Regions from separate parts of the Bacillus cereus group sp. MYBK79-1 genome, predicted to be linked through region 2. Evidence: riboswitches for the same ligand, from Rfam matches in the RefSeq annotation. Region 2 holds a riboswitch; the other holds the start of a gene.

Region 1 (11,515 bases), on a different contig from region 2:
GTGTCATACCAGCTACAGGAACGACAATTACATTTCCTTCAATCGGAATAATTCGCTCACAAGTTTTTAAACTTAGTTGGTCTCCTACTGCATCATAATGCTTCTTAATTCGGTGGAACAAGAAGATGATGGCAGGTAAGAAAATAAGAATTGACCAAACTTGTGCAAATTTAGTTAAAAAGAACATGCTCATTACGATAAAACTAATGACTGCACCAATTAAATTGACCGTTAATCTTAAAGCCCATCCTTCAGGTTTTTCACGAAGCCATTTTAATACCATACCACTTTGAGAAAGTGTAAATGGAATAAATACACCTACTGCATATAACGGAATTAAATGTTCTGTTTGCCCTTGGAAAGCTATAATTAAAATAATCGATGCGATTCCAAGTATAATAATACCGTTTGAATAACCTAAGCGGTCTCCTCTAATCGTAAACATTCTCGGTATAAATTTGTCTTTTGCAAGGTTTACTGCTAATAACGGAAATGCAGAATATCCTGTGTTAGCAGCAAGGATTAATATTAAAGCTGTTGTACCTTGTATGAAATAGTACATGAAATTACGTCCAAATGTTTGTTCAGCAATTTGTGAAACAACTGTTACTTCCTTACTTGGGGTAACCCCATAATAATAAGCTAAAAATACAATTCCTGAAAATAAAACCGCAAGTAATGCTCCCATTGCAAGCAACGTTTTAGCTGCATTGTTTGGTGCAGGATCTTTAAAGTTTGGAATTGCGTTAGAGATCGCCTCAACACCTGTTAAAGCTGAACTACCCGATGCAAATGCTCGTAGCAGTAAAAACAAACTAATTCCTGCAACCGGTGTTCCAATCGGCGTGTGCAAAGTCGGTGAAACGTGACCAGTTATAATATTATAAATACCTACACCAATTAATATAAATAGTGCTAGAACAAATAAATAAACAGGATATGCTAAAACGGAAGCTGATTCCGTTACCCCTCTTAAATTTAATATCGTAATAAATATAACAAATATAATCGCAATGATTACATTATGTGCATGTAAAGTAGGAAAAGCTGATGTAAGCGCATCTGTACCTGCAGACACACTTACCGCCACAGTTAAAATATAATCGACTAATAAAGATCCTCCAGCTATTAACCCTGGATTCATCCCTAAGTTTTCTTTTGATACAACATACGCTCCTCCGCCATGCGGATAAGCAAAAATAATTTGTCGATAAGATAAAATAAGAGCTGTCAATAATACTAATACCCCAACAGCGATTGGAATGGAATACCAATAAGCTATTGCTCCTAGACCTGCTAGTGCGATTAATATTTGCTCTGGTCCGTATGCAACTGATGATAATGCGTCAGAAGATAAAATGGCTAACGCCTTCGTTTTATTAAGCTTTTGCTCTCCTAACTCAGTTGATTTTAACGGTCTTCCAATTAAAAACCTTTTGATAGATGAAACCACTGCTGTCCACTCTCCAATAATTTTGTACGAACTTTTCTGCTAGTTACAGCGGATAAACTATTTCTTCAGAACACAAAAAATGCCTACAAGCCATAACGAAATAGACTTGTAGACATTAAATTTTTTGTCGCACAAGCTCCACCTTCCTTCTCAATATAACGCTTACGAGGTTAGCTGTCGGATTCGGGCCTATGAGTAGCCCTACCTTTTTCAAGGATTCACCCCATCGGATTAAGTACTAATCCATAAGAACGGGTCCCCCGCACCATGCGGTTTCAGCGATTTAGAAAATTGAAACTGTGGATTATAATACTCCTTTATTTTCAAAATGTAAACAAAAATTTTGAAAAAGTAAAAACTTAAGACGATTGCGCATAATCCGCCGGTAAATATACATAATGAATACTAAAAAACCGATAAAGGAGATCCACATGTCTAAAGAAAAGAAGCCTATTTTTTCCGATTCCTATTTAGATGCATTAGCAAATGAAATTAATCAGTTATATGGTAACCGTGATAACGAAAGAAATACGACAGAAAATACAAAAAGAAACGAATAAGTTGTCAAAAATAAAAAAGATAGCAACATTTATATGTTGCTATCCTTTACTCTTTTTCATACCCTTTCTTTAGTTAAAATCATTTTTTCATACACTTTCAAATTTTGATATACCGCACCCAATAATGGTGCTTCTACAGAAAATTGTTCCGCTAAATCTAGTAAGTATCCTTGCAAGTGCGTCCCTTCAACGGACGAACCTTTTTCCATATCACGCTGCATCGATGACTTCATATTATACGAAATTTTATCAATTGTTTTCATATGTTCCTGGGCAATATCTTCCTTAATTGGTGCTCCTATAAATCTCATGATTTGCACACATTCTTCAAATAAGTTTTGGATAAAATCACGTCCACCTTCGCTTTCACGAATCGGTCCTATCGTTGCACGCATTAATGTCGTCACACCCGACATTACAGTAATGAATAAATATTTATGCCACATATCTTGCGTAATATTTTCACTTAATACAAAACTAGATTTCGTACCTGCAAATGCTTTAGAAATATGCTGTATTCTCTCTGAATCATGAGACTTAATTTCTCCAAATACAAGCCTGTTGGCAGCACTCGTTTGTACAATTTCCCCTTGATCGTTTAACGTCGTCTCGATAAAGCATAAACCGCCAATTACTTTTTCTTCGCCAAACTCCTTTTGTAATAGTGATACATGGGCAATACCATTTAGCAATGGAATGATGACCGTATTTTCACCAACAAACGGCTTTACATCTTGAATTGCCTCGTTTAAGTGATACGCTTTTGTTGAAAATAAAATGACATCAAATGGAGCAGTTCGATTTTCCTTCGTTATTAATTTCGGTTGGAAGGAAAAATCTCCGTTAATGCTTCGGATTACAAGTCCTCTTTCCTCCAATTGTTTTTTCCGTTTACTACGAACAAGAAACGTAACATCTTCTCCCTTTTCTACTAAGCGACCTCCAAAAAAGCCTCCAACGCCACCAGCTCCTAATACTAAAATACGCATACAACATCCCCCTTTTCAAAATACAATTTTATAACTTTTAGTATACATAACATTATACATGTCCCCTGCTAAATAAGCTGAATTTTCATACTCAATCAAGTATAAAACAGTGGTTATTTTCAAATAAATTTGGGCATGTTGTTTTTATAGCATATATGGAAAGGAAACAATGTAAATGGAGGCAATACAAACAATCGAGGAAAAAGATGTAACAACAGTCATATTTCAATTCATATTCCCTTTTTCTTTTAAAACTGGATATGAACAAAATATGTTCCCTTTCTTACAGAAAAATGATTTTCACCCTTTTCGACTCGATCATCTTGAAAATGAAAATACATACTACGGAAAGTTTCAAGTTTCACATCAAAATATGGAAGCATATTATCTTTCATTTACAAATAAAATACTCTTCCCTCACTCAGAGCATCAAAAAGGATTGCAGCGCTATTCTAAAGACCTTAACTTAACTGGACATTTAACAACAAATCTTATTTCCGTTCCATTCACCATTCATTCTATTGACGTAACACTTTGTCCTTATGAGCTTGGCTTCTTAACAATTCGGACAGAAGTAGAAACCGATCCAAACATGACATTATCGGAAGCAATTGAATTCGCCGCCCGTTTCCGTGTACTTGAAACTAAAAATAATACAAACGAGACTATTTGTATTGAATGTAATGGAAAAAAGTATTCCCAAGTGGAAAGATTCATTTTTGGTTATTTATTTCATGGCGTAACAGATTTCTTTGAGAAGAAGAGATTAAGAAGCTCTTACTTTCAAACCTTTCCTTTCTTTGAAGACCAAAGAATGTACGTTCAAACTTTATTATCTATAAAAGAAGATATGGAACTAAGTGAAGTGGATGTTTATCGTACTTCCAGCCTTTCCGGGTTAACAAGTGATGGCAAGGCATATGTGAGTGCAAATAATCTACCTTATATTCATGATTATTTAAAACAACACGCTTACCAAAGATGGGCTCCGAATCGCTATTTCATTATGGAAGAACATATATTCACATGTGTAACAAATGAAGGAGAACGCGAAATTACTAAACTTGCAAGTCAAATGTATGGGGAGTTTTATTACGCTTTATTATTAAATCTATTTCATAAAATTGTTTTATTAAAAATGGCAAACGCTTATGCTGAACTAAACATTGAACAAGATACAAATGAAATAGAAAAATTAATTTACTCAATCAATTCGTTTACGGCGAATTACTTTTCTTTAGAGCTAGTATCCCAGTCACAAAGTGAAGATATTTTCTTCCGCTTAAGAAAGCTATTTAACATTGAGATACTTTACTCAAATGCAAAACAAAATCTTGATAGCTTGTTTAAATATCAAGAAAACGTCGCCGCTAAAAAAGATAGCCTTTTATTATTAATTTTAACGCTCTACTCTGTAGTAGGCCAAATGTTAGGGTTTACTATGATTGATCTGTTAAGAAACACCGATTCAAACAAAATATCATCCCCACTTGAATTTTTCGCACTTTTAATAGCAATTAGCGGCATCGTCATTTCACTTATTTTAGGTGCGCAAAGTTTATACCAATGGAGTATACAACATAAACGAAGAAACGCATGGGTAAAACAAACTGTACTTTCTGCTGTGAAAGAGAAATGTGATAAAAATTAAAAATGCGTGGTGCATTTCAGTGAGTGAAATTTATATCAGCGGTTTTTCGATTATATCAGCGCAACTCGAAATATATCGGCGCAACTCAAAATATATCAGCGATTTTTCAAATATATCGACTTACCGACAAAAACTGACAAAAAACACATCATAAAAAAGTACTCCAAAATAAAATTTGGAGTACTTTTTTACAATAATTTAGCTTACTTCCCTGCCTCGATTTTCTCTAATGCAGCAGCTACTTGTTCTTCTGTTAATTCATGTTGTATTACGTAGCGGTTACGTGGGCTTACACGACACTCATGAGAACATGCACGTAAATGTTTCGCTTCGTTTTCTTCAGAACATAAAATTTTCTTATTACATTCTGGATTTGCACAGTTTACATAGCGCTCACAAGGTTCACCTGTAAAGTGGTCTTTACCAACGATAACATGCTCTTTTTGGTTTACTGGTACAGAGATACGCTCATCGAATACGTAACATTGTCCGTCCCAAAGCTCACCTTGTACTTCTGGGTCTTTTCCGTACGTTACAATACCGCCATGAAGCTGTCCTACATCTTCGTAACCTTCACGAACTAACCAACCAGAGAACTTCTCACAACGAATTCCACCTGTACAGTACGTTAAAATCTTTTTGCCTTCAAGTGTTTCTTTGTTTTCTCGAATCCAATCTGGCAACTCACGGAATGATTCAATATCAGGTTTGATCGCGCCTTTGAAGTGACCTAGATCAAATTCATAATCATTTCGTGCATCAATGATAACTGTGTCTTCTTGTTTCATTGCCTCATAAAAATCTTTTGGCTCTAAATACTTACCAGTAATCTCTTTTGGATTAATGTCATCTTCTAGACGAAGTGTCACTAACTCTGGACGAGGACGTACGTGCATTTTCTTGAATGCATGCCCCTCTTCTTCATCTATTTTAAATACGATACCGTCAAAACGTGGATCATTGTTCATCGCTTCCATGTATTTCTCTGTTTGTTCTACAGTACCAGAACAAGTTCCGTTAATACCTTCTTTTGCTACAAGAATTCTACCTTTTAATTCAAGTGAATTACAAAATGCTAAATGCTCTGCAGCGAATTCTTCAGGGTTTTCAATTGTTGTGTACATGTAATATAGTAATACTCTGTATGGTTTTGTAGTTGCCAATGTATTTCTACCACCTATCTAATTTTTAAAATCATGTATAAGTTAACGTTCATATCAAAACATATATAATAAGAAAATGAATTCACATTTTCTTCTCTTTATACTATTTTCTATCAGTTAACAAAAATAAAAAACAAGATTACACATCAAAACACTATGGTTAAGTTGTAATCCCAATATATTATATATCATACAAATGCAATTCCATCAATTAATATACTGTATTATAGGCTTTATGTTCACATAAATTTCAAAAACAGCCCTTTAATTTATTATGTTTCCCCTCGTCAGCACACCATAAACTCCCAATTTCTCATAACACCACACCATCAATTGCATAAAGGCATATAATTTGCACTAAGGAAACATTTATGTTCAAATAAAAATATCACCAATACATTTAAATGTATTGAAATAAGCAATAAGAATACTTACAATAATTTCATCAAGTTAACATTTCAAAGGGGAAAACGAATATGAATAAAGATATATCAAAAGATGAACAAGTCCCTTCTCAAAGTACAACTGTTCAATCAGCGCATTTAGCATTAAGCGGACAAACGAAAGGTTTAAAAAGACTATTACCCTTTTTAGGTCCTGCTTTCATCGCTTCAGTCGCTTATATTGATCCTGGCAATTTCGCAACAAATATTGCCGCTGGATCACAATATGGATATTTATTACTCTGGGTAATTCTCGCTTCTAATTTAATGGCTGTATTAATCCAAACTTTATCAGCTAAATTAGGAATCGCTACAGGCAGAAACCTTCCTGAAATAGCTCGAGAAAACTTCCCAAAACCTGTTTCCATCGGCTTATGGATACAAGGTGAACTCGTTATTATGGCTACTGATTTAGCTGAGTTTATTGGGGCAGCACTCGGATTGTATTTATTATTCGGAATTCCGATGCTCCCTGCCGCTTTAATTACAGCAGTCGGTTCATTTATTATTCTTGAATTTCAACGTAGAGGCTTTCGTCCATTAGAAGCTATCATAACAGGAATGATTTTTATCGTTGTTATCGCTTTTGGTGTACAAGTCTTCTATGCAAAACCAGAATTAAGTCCTCTACTTTCAGGACTTTTCATTCCAAAATTCCAAGGTGTAGACAGTATATTACTTGCAGCCGGAATTTTAGGTGCGACAGTTATGCCACATGCAATCTATTTACATTCCGCCTTAACGCAGCGCCGCGTAGTCGGAACAAATGATGAACAAAAGAAAAAGATTTTCCGTTTCGAGTTTATTGATATTATTATCGCAATGGTTATCGCTGGAGCAATTAATGCAAGTATGTTAATTGTAGCAGCGGCACTATTCTTTAAAAACGGTTTACACGTTGAAGACCTTGACGTTGCTTTTAATCATTTTAGTAATTTAGTCGGTCCTGCATCCGCTGCGTTATTTGGAATTGGGCTCTTATCAGCAGGACTATCTAGCTCTTCTGTCGGTACAATGTCAGGCGATATAATCATGCAAGGTTTCATTCGAATGCATATTCCGTTATACTTACGCCGCTTTATTACAATGATTCCACCATTAGTTATTATCGCTTTAGGTGTAAATCCAACTTACGCTCTAGTCATGAGCCAAGTCGTCTTATCATTCGGTATTGCCTTTGCATTAGTACCACTCATTATGTTTACAAGCAGTAAAAAAATTATGGGTGCACTCGTTAACCACCGCATAACAACCTTTATCGCTTGGATTATTGCTGCACTTGTTATCATTTTAAATATTTTCTTACTGTATCAAACTTTTGTAGGGTAATAAGAAAAGGTATTCCAATAAGACGGGAATACCTTTTTTAGCGAAGTAATTCTCTTCTACTTACCACTTATGTATGTACCTCTTTTTGGCATCGTCGCACCTTTTTCAGTTCGAAAGTAAAGTGGTAATCCTTCCGAGAAAAATATACTCACCTTTGATGGATCCTGCCTTTGATGATGAATATGTAAATGCGGCTCACTTGAACTTCCTGAGTTACCGACCTGAGCAAGAAATTCTCCTTCATTTACATGTTGTCCTTCCTTCACCTTAATTGACCCTTTTTTTAAATGGGCAAGAATCAAAAAAGTCCCTGATTCATCTAGTCGTAAATAAATATGATTCCCCGCCATTGACTCAAAATCATCCTCTCCTGGAACTACATCTTTTTCATCATTATTGATAGATACAACTGTTCCAGAAGCTGGTGCCATTACTTCCGCTCCATATATTCCATAATCCTCTAACTTACTACTTTTTACTTCAGCAGGCGGAATAAGAATATCATATGCCCAGCGTTCATTTGGTTTTATAACATGATAGTTCGTTTCTAATCGATCACCGCCCCATCCCACTAATGCTCGTTCATTCAAAGGAAAACGAACTACTGCTTTAGGACTCATAGACTGTATATCTGCTGGGTAAGCAAGTCCACCTATGTTAGCGAACCATCCTAAGGGCCAAGCTCCAATTATAGAAAAAAGAACTATGAATAATAGTGTTCTATCTATTCGTTTTCTAAAAATGACTTTCCACAAAAATAGTAATACTGACCCTATCAAAATAACGATTGATACTATACTAAAGGCTTGTATACTCCACCAAACAATGACTGATATAACGCCTTTAGCTAAATAAACTACACTCCAACTTAAAATTAAAAACACAACTAAAATTACTAATACATATTTTTTCCACATGTTGTATCCCCACTCTCATATCTTTTTTCTATATGATACGAAGTGAACATTACGACATATAAAAGAAATACTTACGACTTTCTTACAATTCTTTATACTGTGGTAAAACGATAGTGAAAACAGTTTCTTTCTCGTTACTGCACACAGTGATCTCCCCTTTATGAAGCTCTGCTATACTTCTCGCAATTGCAAGTCCCATTCCTTTTCCACCCGTATGAGAGCTACGTGATTTTTCACCACGATAAAACTTCTCAAAAACGTAAGGAAGGTTCTCATTCGGAATACATTGTCCAAAATTTTTAATTTCTATTTCAACATTCATGTCTCTTTTAGAAATTTGAATCAAAATCTGTTTTCCGTCTTTCCCGTATATAATACTATTACTAATTACATTTTCGAACAGCCTTACCATAAGCGCTACATCCATTTCCACATGTAACTCCTTATCACCATTAATACAAAAGCTCATATCGGCATCATCTAGTTGTGGTACAAAATCAATCATGATTTGTTCAATGAACGCTTTCATATTTACTACACTTTTATGTAATTCGATCTCCCTATAATTTATTTGACAATATTCTAATAAATCATCTACTTGATTTTTTAATTCATAACTTTTTCGCTTTAATATACTTACATACTGTTCACATTCTTCTCTATTTGAATGAAGCTGATTTCCTAACAGGTCCGCGTAACCGATTAGAGATGTTACAGGTGTTCGTAAGTCATGAGAAATATTGCTAATCATTTCATTTTTCGTTTCCTGCGATTTTTTTTCATTTTCGATAGACTCTTTTAAACTTTTAGCCATTCTATTAACATTCATCGCCAATTCACCAATCTCGTCATTTTTTGAAATAGGTATATGTATTTCCAAATTACCATTACTTATTTCCTTCACGTTCTTATTAATTTCAAATAATCTTTTCATCATTGTTTTTGTCATGAATGCAAAATATGTTGTAGTAAAAATCAAAAAAACTATAAAATATAAAAATGAATATTTTTCTTCTAATGCAGTAACATGACTATATATATTTCCAATTAAAATTTGAAACACTATTATACTTACAGTTGCTAACAAAATGCTACATATGAATGCGATAAAAAACTTAGCTCTAATACCTTGTAATGATTTAATCTTCAATTTTATATCCGACTCCCCAAACATTTTGAATAAACTTCGGTTCTTTTGGATTCTCTTCAATTTTATTTCTTAATCTTGCAATATGAACCATTACTGTATTATTACTTTCATAGGCTCTTTCTTTCCAAACGCTCTCATATATTTCTTCAATAGTAAACACACGATTCTTTGCAGCTGCCATTAAGTACAAAATATCATATTCAGTTTTCGTAAGATTGATTGTTTCTCCATATAACATTACTGATCTCGACACTTCATCTATTCCTAACCCTCTAATGTTTATTTTCTTTTCTATTACTTGGACAGCATTTTGATTAAAATATGTATACCTTCTTAATTGAGCTTTCACTCTTGCTATAAATTCAATTGTACTGAACGGCTTCACAATATAATCATCTGCTCCAGTACTAAATCCTATTACCTTATCTACATCCGATGATTTTGCGCTTAAAAACATAATTGGTAAACTATGTTTCTCTCTAATTCTTCTACACAATTCTATCCCATCCATTTGTGGCATCATAATATCCAAAATAGCAAGTTGAATACTGTTATTATTTATTATTTCTAAAGCCTTTTCTCCATTATGAGCACTAAAAACTTTAAAACCTTCTTGCATTAAATTCACTTTCACAAATCGAATAATATCTTGATCATCATCTACAATTAAAATTGAGTTTTTCTCCATATACAAACCTCTTTTTGAAATATATTCCACAATCAATTTTATCATAAATCAAAACCGTACTTACCTCTTGAATAATCTTTATTTTCAGACTAAATTATATAATAACAACACATTCTAGTTTCAGAAGAAATGGAGTGACAGCATGTTTCCTATATTAAAAACCGACCGACTCATTTTACGAGAACTTACCGAAGAAGATGCACCGAGTGTACTACAATGCTTTTCTAACACTGACGTACTGCGCTATTATGGCCAAAAACCATTACAGGATGCTGATCAAGTGAAACAAGTCATTCATAACTTTAAGCTCAGTTACAATGCAAGAAGCGGTATAAAATGGGGAATTGAATTAAAAGACAAGAAAGAACTTATTGGAACAATTGGGTTTCATGATTGGTCTTCTGAGCATAAACGAGCCAATATAAGTTATGCCTTTCTCCCTGAACACTGGGGAAATGGATATGCGACTGAAGCGGTTTCTGACGTTATATCATACGGTTTCCACACACTTCATCTAAAACGGATCGGGGCAATTGTCTTTCTTGAAAATGAAGCTTCCAATAAAGTACTATTAAAATTAGGATTTGAAAAAGAAGGCGTTCTAAGAAATTATATGTATCAAGATGATATCCCATATGATACGAATTTTTATTCTTTATTAAAATCGGTTTAATAGAAATTATGTGTGAAAACTCGGTTCAGCATAATAATGCTCTTATACTGCTGGTGATCGAATGTTTTTACCTTCCTCTTCAATAATCATAGAACCTCTTTTTTAATATAAACACCCCTTTAGACTAAATTATCTAAAAGGCAAAGCTATACAACCTTTTATAAACATCGAGGCTTTCTTCAACATATCAAATCTTTTTTTATTATTAAGACCTAAATAGTAAAAAATCATAAAAAATAAAGGACGATACACATTATGCATGCATAATGTGTATCGTCCTTTTTATCTTATTCTTTCTTTACTCCTACACTTGTTCCAATAACAAACATTAAAATCCACATATTTTGTTTTCAAAACAAAAACACCTCCATTAAAATTGCATACTTAGTATGCGAATTCAGGAGATGTTTTTTCATGTACCACTATTCGGGTTCACTTCAAAAAGTAAGTTTTTTTATTTACTTCTTATCAATATAAGCATTCTTATAAGTATAAACGC
Region 2 (11,515 bases):
TCAAGTAGCATTTTATAACTTTTCCCTACTCCTGGAGCCGCTCCTACGTATAGCTTTAACTTCCCGCGGTTTTGCTGACGAATATATTCTAAATACTCTTCTGGCGTTCGCCTTTGAAACGTTGGTTCATAGTCATCCGCATACAAAACACTCACAACCTTTCTTTTGAAACAACACTACCTCAATCCGTTAGATTGAGGTAGCACTGTTACTATTTCATTAATTTCTGTAATTCTAAGTTTAATTTTAAAACGTTCACGCGATCTTCTCCAAATAAACCAAGTGCCGCACCTTCCGTTTGATCCTTAATCAATTGATTTAGCGTTTCTTTCGGAATATTCGTCAATTTCGAAATGCGCTCTACCTGGATGGAAGCTGCCTTCGGACTAATATCGGGATCAAGCCCTGAACCTGAATTTGTCACTAAATCGATCGGCACCTCTGTAACTGGAACAGTGGGATTTTGTTTCTTCCACTCTTCAATACTTTTCTCTACTCGTTTCTCTAAATCTGGATTAGACGGTGCATAGTTATTTGAACCAGATGCTTCTGCTTTATATTCAATACTAGAAACACGCCCATGAAAATAACGTGGATCTGTGAAATTTTGACCGATTAATTTAGAACCAATCACTTCATTTTTATCATTATATATTAGACTTCCATCCGCATTATCCTTCATTACTGCTTGTGCAATACCAGTTACAATAAGCGGATATACAAGGCCGCACAACACTAAAAATGTAAAAGTAATCCGGATGATTGGTGATAGTATACTTTGTTTCTTCGCCATCTTTTTCCCCTCTTCCTTATATGAACAAGCCGACAATTATATCAATTACTTTAATTCCAATGAACGGTACAATAACCCCGCCAAGTCCATAAATAAGTAGGTTTCGGCCAAGTAGTGCATTCGAACTCATCGGTTTATATGCGATACCTTTCATCGCCAATGGAATGAGTAATGGAATAATAACTGCATTAAATAGTAATGCTGATAAAATCGCTGACAGTGGTGATGTTAGTTTCATAATGTTTAATGCTTCCATTTGCGGAATTGCAAGTGTAAACATCGCTGGAATGATAGCGAAATATTTCGCTATATCATTCGCAATACTAAACGTCGTTAATGCACCACGCGTCATTAACAATTGCTTACCGATTCCTACAACCTCAATAATTTTTGTCGGGTTCGAATCTAAATCAATCATATTCGCAGCTTCTTTCGCAGCTGTCGTACCACTATTCATCGCTAATCCAACGTCAGCCTGTGCTAATGCCGGCGCATCATTTGTACCATCACCCGTCATCGCTACAAGTTTCCCTTTATCTTGCTCTGCTTTAATAACCGCAATTTTATCTTCTGGTTTACACTCAGCAACGAATTCATCTACCCCTGCTTCTTTTGCAATCGTTGCTGCTGTTAATGGGTTATCACCAGTACACATAACCGTTTTAATCCCCATTTGGCGCAATTGTTCAAAACGCTCACGCATACCAGGTTTTACTGTATCCTTTAAATATATTAAACCGTAAATACGATTATTCACTGCAACTACAAGTGGTGTCCCACCCTCTTTGGAAATGGAATCTGCTTTTTGATTTACATCTTTCGGAATCGTTCCACCTTGTGACCTAACCCATTCAATAATGCTACCAACAGCACCTTTTCTCACTTTCGTTCCGTCCTGTAAATCAACACCACTCATTCTCGTTTCTGCTTTAAACGGAACAAACTCACCTTGTTCTGCAATTTCTCGATTATATGATATAGATTTCGTTTTTACATATTCGATAACTGATCGACCTTCTGGTGTTTCATCTAAAACTGAACTAATCGCAGCCCATTTCCCTACTTGCTCGATCGTCTCGTTTCCTACAGGAAGCAATGTATGTGCCATTCGGTTTCCGAAAGTAATCGTACCTGTTTTATCTAAAATGATTGTATTAATATCACCCGCAGCTTCTACTGCTTTACCCGACATCGCTAACACATTAAACTTTGTCACCCGGTCCATCCCAGCAATACCAATTGCTGATAATAAACCACCAATTGTCGTTGGAATTAAACAAACTAACAACGCGACAAGTACAGCTGTATCAATTTGAAACCCTAAATAGTTTGTAAAAATCGGTAACGTCACAACAACGATTAAGAAAATAAGCGTTAAGCTCGTTAATACTGTATTTAAAGCAATCTCATTCGGCGTTTTTTGACGAGCAGCCCCTTCTACTAACGAAATCATTTTATCAATAAATGATTCACCAGGATTACTCGTAATGACAATCGTAATCTCATCACTGACGACCATCGTACCACCTGTTACGGAACAAAAATCACCGCCCGCTTCTTTTATGACAGGAGCGGATTCCCCCGTAATCGCAGATTCATCAACAGACGCTAACCCTTTTATGACTTCCCCATCACTTGGAATCATTTCTCCTTGTTTTACAATAACAACGTCACCTTTTCTCAAATCAGTTGCTGAAACTTGAACAATGTCTCCATTTTCTTTTACAACATTTGCAAACACATCTTTCTTCGATTGTTTTAAAGAATCGGCTTGCGCTTTCCCCCGCCCTTCCGCTAACGCTTCTGCAAAGTTAGCAAATAAAACTGTAAATAATAGAATGAGAGAAACTGTTATATTAAACCATCCTGGTACACTACTAGAGTGACTTGGAAGAAAAGATAAAATGAACGTAATGATAAATCCAATTTCTACAACGAACATAATCGGATTCTTTATCATGACTTGCGGATTCAATTTCGCAAAGGATTGTTTCATCGCATGTTTCACGATATCACGATCCATCGTTTTCGCTTGTCTAACTTCATCTTCTACAGCATGTATTTGTGACTCATTTACTCTTTTTTCTTTTACTACTACCGGTCTCATCATTTACCCTCCATTACTTCAATGTAAGAAATTCTGCAATTGGACCGAGTACTAACATCGGGAAGAATGTTAATGCACCGACAATTACAATTGTTCCGATGAAAATGCCGCCAAACAAACTATTGTCCGTACGGAACGTTCCGACTGTTTCTGGTACAACCGTCTTTTCTTTCAATGAAGCTGCAACAGCTAGCATCGTAATTAAACTGAAATAGCGTCCTAAAAACATAACTAAACCAGTTGTAATATTCCAAAACGGTGTATTATCCGCTAATCCTTCAAATCCAGATCCGTTATTCGCAGCTGACGATGTATATTCATATACCACTTGCGTCAAACCGTGGAAACCGGAATGCGAAATAGCATCCGTTCCTAAACTTGTTGAAAGAGCTAATGCTGAAAACCCTAAAATAAGCAGTGGATGAAATAGTATCGTTACCGCAATTAATTTCATTTCCTTCCCTTCAATTTTCTTACCTAAAAACTCTGGCGTCCGTCCAACCATCAATCCAGATATAAAGACTGCGATAATCGCATACATAATAATGTTCACAAATCCTGCTCCAACGCCGCCGTATACTGTATTTAGCATCATATTTACGAGTGGTACTAACCCGCCAATTGGTGTTAACGTATCATGCATCGTATTAACAGCCCCTGTTTCAGCAGCTGTCGTTACTGTTGCGTATAGGGAAGAAAATACTGTTCCAAATCGTACTTCTTTTCCTTCTGTACTGCCTTGTACATGTTCGATACCCATTCCATTTAACGCTGGATTTCCATGTAGTTCAGATGTCGTAATCGTTATAAACCCTAGTAAAAACACCATGAATAGTGATACGAAGAGGATACGACCTTGTTTTTTATTTCCTACCATTCGTCCGTACGTAAATGGAAGTGCTGTTGGCAATAACATCATAAGCATCATTTGCAAAATATTACTCATTTGTCCTGGATTTTCAAAAGGATGCGTAGAGTTTGCTCCGAAAAATCCACCGCCGTTATTTCCAAGTTCCTTAATGGAAACGAATGATGCAACAGGCCCGCGTAATATACTTTGTTTCGCGCCATCAATCGTTTGTGCTGTAACGGCCCCGTCTAACGTTTGTGGTACACCAAGTGCGACAAAGATTAGTGCCGCAATAAATGCGATAGGAAGAAAAACTCTCGTTAGTGCTCTCGTAAAATCAACGAAAAAGTTACCAAGTTCTTTTCCAGCGAGCCCTCTTATAAATGCCATAACGAGTGCTAACGTCGTTGCCGGTGCTGCAAACATTAAAAATGTAATTCCGATTAATTGTGATAAATAAGATAAACCATTTTCACCGCTATAATGCTGTAAGTTTGTATCAGCCATAAAACTAATTGCTGTATTAAAAGCGAGCGTAGGCTCCATTCCTTCAATGTGTGCTGGATTTAATGGCAATACTCCTTGTAGTCTGAAAATGAAATATACGACAACAATCATAAATCCATTTAATAAAACTAATGACAATGCGTACTGTTTCCACGGTTGATTGTATTCTTTTACACCCGTAATTTTAAAAATAAGTTTTTCAAAAGGCCCGAATACTTTATCTAACTTTTTACTACCCTGAAAGGCTTTCTCTAAATAAACTCCCGTTGGCTTTGCCACAAGAATAAACAACAGCATTGTAATAACAACTGCGACCCAGATCATAATGAATGACTCCCCCTAATTAAAACTTTTCCGGATTTAATAATGCATACACTAAGTACACCGTAATTGCTGCAACAATAACCGATAAGGCAATCGTCATGATTGCTTCCCTTCTTTCACAACTTTATCTGACCAACTTGCAAGACTTGCCATCAATGCGACTAACACAACAAAAATTCCGATCATTACAACATCTAACATAGCTACCCTTCTCCTTTTTGTAAAAATTTACCATTAAATAATCAAAAAAAGAACACTAAGCTCTACTTAGTGTTCGAAATGAACAACACAAAGTAAACCTCCTCTCTAAACGCTTACGAGGTTAGCTGTCGGATTCGGGCCTAAAGAGTAGCCCTACTTTCAAAACTGAAAGATTCACCCCAAGTGACGATGCACAAAATTGGTTCCCCCGCTCCATTTCTGGAACTCAGCGATTTTAGGTTTTTTTGGAAATTTTATGAATGATTTATGAGAGTAAATATACTCCTCTATATTTAACTTGTAAAGAGCTAAATTACTGAAAATAAGAAAATATCCATCCATTTAAACGCTTACATCGAGTGTTATTAATATTCTTTCATCTATTTTCTCGTCTTTTCTTTCATTTTCATAGAAATGATCTTTTAAATACGAAATAAAAAGAGCGAATGACATAAAGTGCATAGCTTGTTGCACTTAGCATTCGCTCTTTTTTCATTCACTATTTATTCTCCTCGTAAAAAAGCACGTAAATTTCTCCCGCGAATATAAACTTGTGACAATTCTGCATGTAGCTGCTCATATTCGATAACATCTGTTTTTAAATATAAAGCGTCTTTTGATGGCAATATGATATAGGGCCTTGGAAAAATAGGATCAAGCACCACCAATTCTTGAACTCGATCTACTGATACCGCCCAACGATTCGCTATATCTCCTAATAACAACACCTTCATCTTCTTTTCCCCCGCCCTATTCAAAAAATAAAAAAGAAATATTATCACAATTTGTAAACACGACAAATGTAGCTCCAATTGTTTCATAGAGCCTTGCTGGATATCGTTTATTCCTTGTAACAACAGTAATAGGTGCTTGAAAAGAAAAGCGAATGTGTTCTGTAAAGAAGCTAACGATTGGCAGCTCATCACCTAGTAAAATCACCTTCTTAATACACTCACAAATACTAGTAAAATCCTGCGCCTTACTACAGCTATAAGTCCAATCAAACCCACAATTCCTAACTTCAGCCGCTATCTCTTCACTTGCTGTAAAAATAATTAACTCATGTTGAAATGCTACTAAATCTCTTAAACTATTTACCTTGCTTTCTTCTCCAACACAAATAAGTGTTAGTTCCACGTACCTCATCCTCCTTAGCATAAAAGAACTCAAACATAGATTGATATTCCCCTATACTAATCAGATCGATGAAGTGATGTATCCATCATGGCACCGTCCTCTCTCAAGACGCTTACGAAGTTAGCTGTCGGATTCGGACTTTGAGAGTAGCCCTACTTTCAAAATTGAAAGATTCACCCCTAGTGACGACGCACAAATTGGTTCCTCCGCTCCATATAATTGGACTCAGCGTATTACAAAAATATATTCTGGCTGATATATTACTCCTTTATTTGGAAAAAGTAAACAGAAAAAAAGCCAGTTATACAACTGACTTTTTCTTACTTACGCATGCGCTTTATTCACTTTATAAGCAAAATGATTCGTCGGCCCATGACCACTTCCAATATTCAATGGCTCTTCAATTGCTATACTAATAAATCGTTTCGCTTCTTGAACTGCCTCTTCAATCGAGTAGCCTTTCGCAAGTCCTGCTGTAACCGCTGAAGCAAATGTACACCCGCTTCCGTGTGTTTGCTTTGAAGGAATTCGTTCACTTCTAAATTCAATAAACGTTTCTCCATCAAAGAGTAAATCAATTACTTCATTACCTTGATATGCTGCATGTCCGCCCTTCATAAGCACGTATTTCGCACCTAATTCATGCAGTACTTTCGCAGCTTCCTTACTATCTTCAACATTATGAATTTCCATTCCAGTTAACACTTCTGCTTCAGGAACATTCGGCGTTACAACGGTTGCTACTGGTAATAAATATTCTTTTAATGCTTGTACTGCTTCTTGTTGTAATAATGATGCACCACCCTTAGCAATCATAACAGGGTCTAGTACAATATTATTCCAGCCAAATTTATTAATATGTTCTGCAACGATTTGAATAATTTCGCTGCTAAATAACATTCCTAGTTTCACAGCATCTGGTGTTAAATCCGTACCAATTGAATTCAGCTGTTCCGTAATACCTTCTAATGGAACTGGATATACCCCTTGAACGCCAAGCGTATTTTGAGCAGTAATTGCCGTAATAGCCGTCATTCCGTATACACCGAGTTCTTGGAATGTTTTTAAATCTGCTTGAATGCCGGCACCGCCGCCGCTATCAGACCCTGCAATTGTTAAAGCTTTATTTACTTCCATCCCACTCATCCTTTTCTATCCAAAATAGCGATGATAAATTGTTTTTGCTTCGCTTATATCTTTCGTTCCATGTACAAGTACACGACCATCTTTAAAAGCAACTAATCTCTTTTCTTCTACAGAAAATGATAATAAATATGGATTTATATTTAAATCATTCACACGATCATTCAGCAGCTTTTTGTACCTCTCAAAATCCATTTCTTCTTTATGAGGTGGTCTAATTTGAACTGTATTTCTCCCGCATAACACCGCTGTTTTTGATGTGTTTTCTTTATTTAAATACGGATATAATGCATTCTCTCCGCACGAAGGACAATTATGCTTACGAAGCTTTTGCACATTCATACATGAGTATTCATTCTTCCATACATCAAATGATACAAGTCCATCTCGAAGTGAATCATAATCTTCTACCAGCAGTTTAAGAGCCTCCGTTACTTGATGAGAAACGACGAGAGATACAGCAGGTGATATAATCCCCGCTGTATCACATGTCGCCCCGCCAAGCGGAATCGATTGTAGTAAACATGATAAACATGGCGTCTTACTAGGAAGAATTGTGTAAGAAAGGCCGTAACTCCCTACACATGCTCCGTAAATCCATGGAATAGAATATTTTTGCGCTATATCATTTACAATGAAACGCGTTTCGAAATTATCAGTTGCATCAATAATTACATTAACGTTTGTAACAAGTTCTTCTAACTCCTCAGCTGTTACATCTTGAACGAGAGCTTCTATTCTTACTTCACGATTAATTTCTTCTAGACGTTTTTTTGCCGCTACAGCCTTCGGAAGATTATTTTCCACATCACTCTCTGCATACAATTGCTGCCTTTGTAAATTACTCCAATCGACATAATCCCGGTCAACAATCGTTACTGCGCCTACACCAGCTCTTACAAACATCTCTGCATTTGCACTACCTAATGCACCTGCACCGATAATGAGTACATGCTTTTCTCTTATCTTTCGTTGCCCTTCTTCTCCAATTGGAGAAAATAATTCTTGGCGAGAATATCGATTATTCAACTACGCTCATTCCTTCTAAAGGACTACTTGCTGTTGCACAACGTTTACGTGCAATACGACCTGCCTCAAATCCTAAACGGCCTGCCTCAATACCTAATTTCATTGCCTGTGCCATTTTAATAGGATCTTTTGCTCCTGACACAGCAGTATTTAATAACACACCATCAGCTCCTAATTCCATCGCAAATGCTGCATCAGCTGGACTACCAATACCAGCGTCAACTATAACTGGTACTGTCGCTTGTTCAATAATGAAGCTTAAATTTAACGGATTTACAATACCAAGCCCTGATCCAATCGGTGATGCTCCTGGCATAATTGCATGCACACCTAGTTCTTGTAATTTACGTGCTAATACAACATCATCAGATGTGTACGGAAGTACGATAAATCCTTCTTCTAATAACATTTCAGATGCTCTTAATGTTTCTACCGGATCAGGTAATAACGTTCTATCATCACCTATAACTTCTACTTTAATCATGTCGCAAAGCCCTGAAGCTTTTGCTAATTTTGCAATACGAACAGCTTCTTCAGCATTTTTTGCTCCAGCTGTATTCGGTAATAACTTATATTTTTTCACATCAAGTTTCTCTAATAAATTTGGCTGCTTTGCATCAAATATATCCATACGACGTACTGCGAACGTTAAAACCTCCGCCTCAGATACATCAATTGCCTTTTGCTGCACATCAAAATCAGGGAATTTTCCTGTTCCTAATAAAAGTCTAGAATGAAATGAAAATGGTCCAATGTTTAACATAATCAACCGCCTCCTACGAAAGTTACAATCTCAATTTGGTCTCCATCAAAAACAGATGTATCTGTATGATCATCTTTTTGTAAAATATCTTTATTACGCTCTACTACAACAATTCTGTTTTCCAACTCTAAATGTGTAAGTAGCTCAGCTACTGTTTTTACACTCTCTGGCACTTCAATTTGATTACCATTAATTTTCAAATTCAAACTTCCAGCCCCTTTCTAAACTGTTTTCGAAAGCAATGAATCTAGCAAGTGATTCGCCTGCTTTCCTTCTATTAAATCCGCCATATACTGACCAGAAACAGGGCTTAATAAAATGCCGTTTCGATAATGGCCCGTACAAGCATATAAACCTTTTATCTCTTCATGCTCTCCCATATAAGGAGCTTCGTGATTCGATTGTGGTCTTAACCCTGCCCATGCGCTTTCCCACTCTGCTTCTTTTAAAGCTGGCACTATTGTATACGCGCGCTCTAATATAGAAGTAATACTTTCCGGTTGCACAGTTTTATGAAACGTATGAGGCTTCATCGTTGCTCCAATTACGTAACGTCCGCCGCGCTTTGGTGCAATGTAAAATCTTTCTTGGAAAATAGGCGCCTTTAAAAGTGGTTTTCTACTTCTTACCGCAACTACTTCTCCTTTAACTGGATATGTACCCCATTCGCGATGAAAATAACCTAGTAACTTCGTGCTCCATGAACCACCCGCAATAACCACTTTTTCACATGTGATAATACCTTCGCTCGTCACAATCCCAGTCACTTTATTATTTTCAATACGAATATCAAACACTTCTGTCTGTTCATATATATCAGCACCCGAAAATGATGCAGAATGTGCGAATGCTTTCGTAAGCTCTGGTGCAATAACATGACCATCTTTCGGATAATATACAGCACCTATAATTGACTTAGAAAGAAATGGTTCTTTCTCTCGTAAACGATCTCCCGTTAGAAAGTAAGAATCTTCACCTGTTTTCTGCTGCCAATCCATAATGCGAAGAATTCTTTCCTTCTCATTTTCATTTTGAGCAATGCGATAAATGCCTTTCTCTTCATATCCAATATCGATGCCTGTTTTTTCACGTAAAACTTCTGCAAGTTGTGGAAATATAGCACGGCTTTCTCTAGCAAGTTCAAATAGCGGATCATATTCATCCCATTCTGCCTGAACCCCAAGTAAACCAGCAGCTGCTTTCGAGGCTTCAGATGCAATTCTTTGCTTCTCTACAATCGCTACTTTATATCCTCTTTCTGCTAGAAAATGTGCAACTGAACTACCAATTACACCACCGCCAATTATCGCTACATCATACTTCTTACACATGTTTTTCCGCCCACTTTCTTATTGAGTCCTTATAAGACTTCGCTTTGTTATACGGGTTACTACTACTTATAATCCCAGACATAACAGCAATACCACTGACGCCGTTAGTAAGAACATCCCCGGTGTTTTCCGTGGTAATTCCTCCAATTGCTGTAATCGGTATGGATAAACACTTTGCAATGTTTGAAATTTCTTCAAGCCCTCTCGCTGGCACACCCTTTTTGCAATCTGTCGGAAATACATGACCATAGACAAGTGAATCCGCTCCATTCTTAAATGCATCAATCGCCTCTTCTAAAGAATGCACAGAATAACCGACATGCAAATAAGAAAACTTTTCTTTCACTGACCTTACATCTGCGCTTCGATATCCTAGCTGCACGCGCGGGATGTTTAATAAAATAGCAATATCAATTCGATCGTTTATCACTATTTTCGATGCTGGAAAGCCTTTCTTCAAAAGACTTTCCACACCTTCATACAATTCCTTCGTACTTTTCTCACGCTCACGAATATGCAAATAATCAATCTCACTTTCAATTTGCATTGCTATATTCACTAACTCTTCGAATGACATGTGACCATTTGAGATTACATGAAGCTCATTTTTCATATTCATTCGCCTACTTTAAAATGTTTTCGAATAACTCCTCGGCCGGAACGATTTCTTTCGTCATTCCTTTATCTTTTAGCCATTTATTTTGTTTCTCCCATGACTCTTTTGAATCCGATAAGAATGGCTCATCTTTCGTTTCCATCTTCTCTAATAAAATTTTCATACTTTCTTTTTCAACTTCTGGTACAAGCGGGAAGTTTTCTTTTTCTTGATGATTTAATAAAATATTTAATGCTTCATCTGGGTTTTTCTTCATGAAATCATAGCCTTTTTTCGTACCACGTAAGAAGGCTTGCAACGCTTCTTTATCTTTTTTCAACGTTTTATCACCTGTTACAAATACAAGTTCATGATAATTCGGTACACCGTAATCTGCTGGGTTAAAGTATGCTGGTTCATGACCTTCATGGCGCATAACAGGTACTTCATGGTTAATGTACGCCCCTGTTACCGCATCCACTTTTTTCGTAATTACTGCTGGTACTAAATCAAAGCCAACATCGACTACTTTCACTGTATCTGGATTACCACCAGCTTCTTTTATCATCGTTTTTAAATACATCTCACTTAAAGGTGTTCCAGAATATCCAACTGTTTTCCCCTCTAAATCTTTTGGCGATTGAATGCCCGCTGACTTCAGCGATATAACATGATTTAATGGTGAACGTACGACAGCTCCAATTGATTTCACTGGAATTTGTTCATTTGCTTTTG

What was found. Region 2 has a riboswitch for cyclic di-AMP ahead of ACTFOB_RS06930 (signal peptide protein). Riboswitches for the same ligand answer to the same signal wherever they lie in the genome.
Positions count from the first base shown of each region.
Region 1: another riboswitch for cyclic di-AMP. It lies ahead of ACTFOB_RS14500 (APC family permease); the one in region 2 lies ahead of ACTFOB_RS06930 (signal peptide protein).

Region 1 covers NZ_JBQAEO010000008.1:13,265-24,779, forward strand. Annotated here, with positions in the region: gene ACTFOB_RS14500 (APC family permease) at 1-1,453, opposite strand, end outside; cyclic di-AMP (ydaO/yuaA leader) riboswitch at 1,598-1,744, opposite strand; gene ACTFOB_RS14505 (hypothetical protein) at 1,885-2,013, shown strand; gene panE (2-dehydropantoate 2-reductase) at 2,070-3,002, opposite strand; gene ACTFOB_RS14515 (hypothetical protein) at 3,178-4,653, shown strand; gene trhO (oxygen-dependent tRNA uridine(34) hydroxylase TrhO) at 4,857-5,816, opposite strand; gene ACTFOB_RS14525 (Nramp family divalent metal transporter) at 6,293-7,588, shown strand; gene ACTFOB_RS14530 (M23 family metallopeptidase) at 7,645-8,505, opposite strand; gene ACTFOB_RS14535 (sensor histidine kinase) at 8,588-9,655, opposite strand; gene ACTFOB_RS14540 (response regulator transcription factor) at 9,645-10,343, opposite strand; gene ACTFOB_RS14545 (GNAT family N-acetyltransferase) at 10,486-11,016, shown strand; gene ACTFOB_RS14550 (peptide ABC transporter substrate-binding protein) at 11,475-11,515, opposite strand, start outside.
Region 2 covers NZ_JBQAEO010000003.1:8,738-20,252, reverse strand. Annotated here, with positions in the region: gene kdpDN (KdpD-like non-kinase potassium sensor) at 1-155, opposite strand, end outside; gene kdpC (K(+)-transporting ATPase subunit C) at 212-793, opposite strand; gene kdpB (potassium-transporting ATPase subunit KdpB) at 810-2,900, opposite strand; gene kdpA (potassium-transporting ATPase subunit KdpA) at 2,914-4,581, opposite strand; gene kdpF (K(+)-transporting ATPase subunit F) at 4,601-4,681, opposite strand; gene ACTFOB_RS06930 (signal peptide protein) at 4,678-4,782, opposite strand; cyclic di-AMP (ydaO/yuaA leader) riboswitch at 4,879-5,024, opposite strand; gene ACTFOB_RS06925 (hypothetical protein) at 5,286-5,516, opposite strand; gene ACTFOB_RS06920 (hypothetical protein) at 5,533-5,919, opposite strand; cyclic di-AMP (ydaO/yuaA leader) riboswitch at 6,013-6,160, opposite strand; gene thiD (bifunctional hydroxymethylpyrimidine kinase/phosphomethylpyrimidine kinase) at 6,244-7,065, opposite strand; gene ACTFOB_RS06910 (thiazole biosynthesis adenylyltransferase ThiF) at 7,072-8,091, opposite strand; gene thiG (thiazole synthase) at 8,084-8,854, opposite strand; gene thiS (sulfur carrier protein ThiS) at 8,857-9,060, opposite strand; gene thiO (glycine oxidase ThiO) at 9,076-10,185, opposite strand; gene tenI (thiazole tautomerase TenI) at 10,178-10,798, opposite strand; gene ACTFOB_RS06885 (ABC transporter substrate-binding protein) at 10,809-11,515, opposite strand, start outside.